2 regions of the Marinobacter sp. SBS5 genome follow, and region 2 is predicted to be linked to the other one. Evidence: predicted binding sites of a transcription regulator. Region 2 holds the regulator's gene; the other holds the start of a gene.
The links. Region 2 encodes sigma-54, which starts transcription at its own class of promoters, with help from an activator protein. Its sites were predicted from a motif close to ANTGGCATNNANNTTGCTNT; they were not measured.
Positions count from the first base shown of each region.

Region 1 (3,119 bases), on a different contig from region 2:
AAGCCATAATAGTCCGGAGCATCATTCCAGACATGCCCTCTTCAACGCTTGCTTGATAGACGCCTAAAGCCATCATGACTGTTAAATTAATGAACGAAAAAACCACGAGCGAAGGGAAAACAATAGCGAAATGTTCACTGAAGAATGCTGTGTCTCCGAAGAACCGAAAAAACACAGCTAACGAGCAAGAAGCAGCTAAAACAACCAGGTCAATTAAACCCAGAAGTATAAAAGGCAGGTGGAAGTAGTGTTTAAACAACCTGACGTGGGCCACGCCGACTCCTTGTTATGTTCACAATAAAATCAAACCGCATCCCATGCGATTTACTACCAGTTGTGAACATTCAGTTTAGTACACAATCCCGTTACCGCAATAACAATGTGAAGCACTAGTTAACAAAAACTTACAAAGCCCGCCAGGCGCCCATTTCGCGCTTAGCGGGCTTCGGAATTTAGACCTTGCTCTTTCTGCTTCGAACCAAAACCAGACCAACCAAACCTAACCCCATCAATGCCAAGGTGCCTGGCTCCGGGACAGTTCCGATCGTTACGTTGTCGAGACCGTAACCATCATTAGAGTTATTTGCATAGATACTGAGATCCCCTAATCCACCGTCGTCATACAAAGAAATATAGAAGACTTTGCCGTTTCCCAACGATGAACCAAAGATGTCGGCGAACGAGAAATTCACTCCCCCAACAGAGAACCGGCCACCCGCATCGTTAGGGTCCGTCATATAAAAACCCATTGCGGTGTACCCGCCAGACGGAGAAATGGTCATCTTCTGCGCATCCATGCTGTCAAGCCAGTTGTCAGGAGAGATATCAAACCGACCGGAATAGGGTGAGCTTGTAGAATCGAGAACCGCCAAACCAGCGCTACAAGAATACGGACTGGTGTCACACGCACCGCCTGTACCCGCCGTATCCATAGTGAACGACCCGACACCGGCCAGCGAAGTAACCGTTGGGGATTGCGCCCCCACCGTATAGCCGCTGTCGAATGTCTCTGTGATATACCCCGAATTCAAATTGCCGAGAAAAGCGGCTTCCGCTGCCTGCGCTGCACTAAAACCTTCGGAACTGATGTTGATGACTGGCGCTGCAGCTGCGGTGCCAACACCCCCGGCAAACATTAATGTCGCTACTACCGTTGCCATGCTTTTCATTGCTAACGCTCCATGATTGTTTTAATCAATTAGAACGAAGCAGAATCTGTGCCACAAAAAAAAACAGAATTAAAACAACACTTTAAAAAACATCGTATTTCAGAGCGTAAAGAAAGCTGACAACAGAACCCCGAGTCATCTCACATCACCCCAAACAACCCGACAAACTCATGCACCGGCATAACCTCCAGCCGCCCAATATCCTCGCAACTGGCCATAATCGCCTCGCATTTCCGGGGTACAAAACAGGTCTTCAAGCTGTTTTGAAACTTCTCCACTAACAACGGCATCCCCTCTTCCCGTCTACGCCGGTGGCCAATCGGGTATTCCACCGCCACCTTGTCTGTGCTGCTGCCATCGGTGAAAAACACCTGAATGGCGTTGGCGATGGAGCGCTTGTCTGGCTCAAGGTATTCCCGGGTATAACGTTCGTCTTCGACAACGTTCATTTTGTCGCGGAGTCGGTCGATCTCGGGATGAGCTTGGTGAAAGCTGTCTTCGTAGTGTTCTGCGGTCAGGTTGCCGAAAATCAGTGGCACCGCAGTCATGTATTGCAAACAGTGATCCCGGTCGGCCGGATTGGCCAATTCACCTTGCTTGGAGATGATCCGTATAGCGGATTCGTGGGTGGTCAGTTCGATGCGGTCAATTTCATCGAGCCGGTCTTTGACTTCCGGGTGGAGCTTTACGGCAGCTTCGGCCGCAGTTTGGGCATGGAACTCCGCCGGGAATGAGATTTTGAACAGGACGTTCTCCATCACGTAAGAGCCAAAGGGCTGCGGTAGTGAGAACTTACGGAACGAATCCGCTTTCAGGGCTTGGTCGCGGTTGGTCTTGGTGAACAGTACATCGTAAAATCCCCATTGATTTGCGGTCAGGACTCCGGGCACACCCATCTCACCCCGCATGGCGATGTCCGCCAGGCGAACGCCTCGTGAAGCGGCATCCCCTGCGGCCCAGGATTTTCGGGAACCGGCATTTGGAGCGTGGCGGTAGGTCCGCAAGGATTGCCCATCGACCCATGCATGGGACAACGCCGAAAGCATCTGCTCCCGATCCGCCCCCATCAATTTTGCACTAACCGCGGTGGAGGCCACTTTCACCAGCACCACATGATCCAGCCCGACTCGGTTGAAAGAGTTCTCCAGAGCCAATAAGCCTTGGATCTCATGGGCCATAATCATGGCTTCCAACACGGCTTTCATGGCCAAGGGAGCCTGCCCGTTGGCTACTCGTTTTTGAGACAGGTGATCGGCAACAGCCAAAATGGCGCCGAGGTTATCCGAAGGGTGACCCCACTCGGCCGCCAGCCAAGTGTCGTTGTAATCCAACCAGCGGACGATGCAGCCGATATCCCAAGCCGCTTTGACTGGGTCTAGCCGATACGGCGTGCCGGGCACCCGGGCTCCATGGGGAACCACAGTGCCCTCCACAAAGGGGCCAAGGTGTTTGGTGCATTCCGGAAATTTTAAGGCGAGAAGGCCGCAGCCGAGGGTGTCCATCAAACAGTAACGGGCAGTTTCCCATGCCTCGTCACTGTCGACTTGGTAATCGAGGACGTAGTCCGCGATTTCCTGTAACACCTCGTCGTAATCAGGACGTTTGTTCTGGTCTACGTTGGCTCCCATGGCAAAATCCTCCCATTTCCGGAATCGTCAGGGTATGCCTCAGCTTAGTTCATAAACTGTCCTGCGGCACCCTCACCCAGCCTTCCATAATAATCCGCGCACTGCGGCTCATGATGGCTTTAGTGGCAGTCCATTGACCATTCACTTCCTTGGCTTCCGCACCCACACGCAATGTGCCGGACGGGTGGCCAAAGGTCACTTCGGTACGGTCGCCGCCGCCAGCCGCTTGATTCACCAAAGTTCCGGGAATCGCAGACGCCGTTGCTATGGCAACCGCCGCAGTGCCCATCATGGCGTGGTGCAGCTTGCCCATGGACATGGC
Region 1 is NZ_JBLWAZ010000003.1:201,113-204,231, forward strand. It holds gene ACNQ6O_RS07975 (TIGR03013 family XrtA/PEP-CTERM system glycosyltransferase) at 1-259, opposite strand, end outside; gene ACNQ6O_RS07980 (PEP-CTERM sorting domain-containing protein) at 453-1,169, opposite strand; gene prpD (2-methylcitrate dehydratase) at 1,310-2,797, opposite strand; gene prpF (2-methylaconitate cis-trans isomerase PrpF) at 2,847-3,119, opposite strand, start outside.
Region 1: the regulator sigma-54 is predicted to act here: its motif matches at 1,206-1,225, upstream of ACNQ6O_RS07980 (PEP-CTERM sorting domain-containing protein).

Region 2 (3,119 bases):
TTCATTAAACTTCTCGGCAAGCTGACTGAGCAGCTCCAAGTGTTCGCTAGTCGCCTCTCTGGGGACAACCAGGGCGAAAACAATGTCAACCGGTTGGCTGTCGATGGAATCGAAGTCAACCGGTTCGGCCAGTGTCATCAATACGCCGATGACTCTATCCAGCCCGTCCAGACGGCAATGGGGGATAGCTATGCCTTCGCCAATACCGGTACTGCCCAGCCGCTCCCGCGACACCAGGTTGTTAAAGATATCTGTATCGTTGAGGCTTTCATCCTGTTGATGAATGTGTTCAGCGATAAACTCCAGTACACGCTTCTTGCTTGACGCCGCAACCCGGCACAGAGTCAGTTCTGGAGCCAGAATGTTGTCGATGGTCAGGGATGAATCGGTCATAGATCGACTTCATTTCCGTAAAAAAAAGGCTGCGGCCGGATACTCCTGCCGCAGCACGTCTTATTGAAACGCCCGGTTCGGTTTCACGCTAAAGAGCGCGTTAACCGTTACCTTGCATCCGAGCAACTGTTTTCTCTTTATGCTTGAGGATTTGGCGGTCGAGTTTGTCGACCAAGCCGTCGATAGCGGCGTACATATCCTCACTTTCAGCCTTTGCGTGAATTTCGCCACCAATTACGTGGAGGGTAGCTTCGGCCATCTGGCGAACTTTCTCAACTTGCAGTGTCACCTGACAATTACTGATGTGGTCAAAGTGTCTCTCAAGCTTATCAAACTTGGTGGTTACGTAATCCTTTAGTGCGGGAGTCAGTTCTACATGATGGCCTGAAATGTTGAGTTGCATAGGCTTCTCCTGTTGTCATATAGCCGGCTTTTGCCGGACTGAGTGTCAGCACCTCTTGTGCTGACGAATCCTTAAACCAAACGCTTACGCTCGTTCGAGGGAGGGATGTGCATCGCCTCTCTGTACTTGGCTACCGTACGTCGGGCAACATTGATTCCCTGTTCTCCTAGCATGGCTGCAATTTTGCTATCACTCAATGGCTTTTTTGGTGTTTCGTCGGCAATCAGTTTTTTGATCATCGCACGAATCGCCGTTGAGGAACATTCTCCACCCTCGGCAGTGCCCACGTGGCTGGAGAAAAAGTACTTGAGCTCAAAAATGCCCCGCGGGGTATGCATGTATTTTTGAGTGGTGACCCGGGATATGGTCGACTCGTGCATATCCACGGCCTGAGCGATGTCCGAGAGAATTAATGGTTTCATGGCTTCATCGCCATGGTCCAGAAAGCCCTGTTGGTACTCAACAATGCGAGTGGAAACTTTGAGCAAGGTCTCGTTGCGGCTCTGAAGGCTTTTGATAAACCACTTGGCTTCTTGCAGTTGGTCGCGCATGTAGGTGTTGTCAGCGCTGCTGTCGGCCCGCCGAATCAGCGAAGCATAGCTGGCGTTGACGCGAATGCGCGGCGCAATTTCCGGATTAAGCTCTACTCGCCAGCGACCTTCGTGCTTGCGCACGATGACATCCGGAATCACGTAGTCCGGTTCTGTGCGGTCGATGCTGTCGCCGGGGTTGGGATTCAGGCTGGTGATCACCGCCAACACTTCTTTCAATTGGTCTTCTTTCAAGCGGCTACGGCGCAGCAGCTGAGCATAATCCCGGTTGCCCAGTAAATGCAGGAATTGAGTAACCACCAATTTTGCCTGGCGCAACCAAGGGGTCTCAGGCGGCAGCTGGTTCAGCTGGATCATCAGGCAGTCTTGCAGGTCCTTGGCAAATACACCTGGAGGATCAAAATGCTGCAGTCGGCGCAGGACAGCCTGAACTTCGTCGAGTTCGAGCGGATCGTCTTCGGAATCTTCAAACAGGCCCGAATGGATCTCTTCGATGGATGACGTCAAATAGCCTCGGTCATCCACAGCATCCAGCAGAGCGTGTGCGATCGCCTGATCCCTTTCGCTTAACGGAGTCAGGTTCAGTTGCCACTCAAGATGGTCGTGTAGCGTTTCGCTCGGGGAGTTGCGGGTCTCGAAATCGGAGTCGTGTTCGTCTTCACCCCGGCTTGCAGGGGCTGGCGCCGATTGATAGATGTCGTCCCAAGCCGTATCGACAGGTAGGTCGTCTGGGATGGTGTCCGGCGTTTGGTCTTCGGCAGACCAGTCAGGCGCGGTTTCTGATTCGTCCCAATCCGAGCTTTGCGAGTCTGTGCTTTGGTCTTCTTGAGCAGCAGAAGCAGTCTCGTGCTGGTCGTCCTGGCTGCTTTCTCGCTGCTCATTCGAGTCGGTTTGATCGTCGTCCTCGGAGGTTTCCAGCATTGGGTTCGAATCGAGTGCCTGCTGAATTTCCTGCTGAAGGTCCAGCGTGGAAAGCTGCAGTAGCCGTATGGCTTGTTGCAGCTGGGGGGTCATGGTCAGGCTTTGGCCCATTTTAAGCTGTAATGAAGCTTTCATAACCATGGCTCAAAATCCATAACGTGCCTGTATCCTGATATATAGCATTGCTTGCGAATGAAAAAAATTGTTGTGTGCTGGTAACTTGCAGCGCATGCCCAACAATTTAAGCAAGTACCCTGCCGAGTTTACTTGCTAGCGTTCAGCAAAACAATCAGCCCGGCTTTCAGGTCTGCGATTGTCTATAGTCGGAACTCGTCTCCAAGGTAAACTTCTTTCACCTGCTGGTTGGCAAGAATGGCATCCGCGTTGCCCGATGCGATGATGTGGCCACCAGAGACAATGTAGGCATTCTCACAAATATCGAGCGTTTCGCGTACGTTGTGGTCGGTAATGAGAACGCCGATGCCTTTGTCGCGAAGATGTCGGATGATGTGTTTTATGTCGCTGACCGAAATAGGGTCAACTCCGGCAAAGGGCTCATCCAGAAGAATGAACGCGGGCTCCATAGCCAAAGCCCGAGCAATCTCTACCCGACGACGTTCACCGCCCGAAAGTGCCATACCCACGCTGTCGCGAATGTGGGTAATGTGAAACTCTTCGAGTAGCTCTTCCAGTTTGGCTTCGCGATCCGCTTTAGACAGCGATTTGCGAGTTTCCAGAATGGCCATAATGTTGTCGCGCACGGTCAGCTTGCGGAATACCGACGCTTCCTGAGGCAAATAACCGATGCCTTTTCGCGCACGTCCATGCATGGGGAGGGGGGTAATATCGTT
Region 2 is NZ_JBLWAZ010000001.1:944,509-947,627, forward strand. It holds gene ptsN (PTS IIA-like nitrogen regulatory protein PtsN) at 1-393, opposite strand, end outside; gene hpf (ribosome hibernation promoting factor) at 494-796, opposite strand; gene ACNQ6O_RS04535 (RNA polymerase factor sigma-54) at 868-2,409, opposite strand; gene lptB (LPS export ABC transporter ATP-binding protein) at 2,586-3,119, opposite strand, start outside.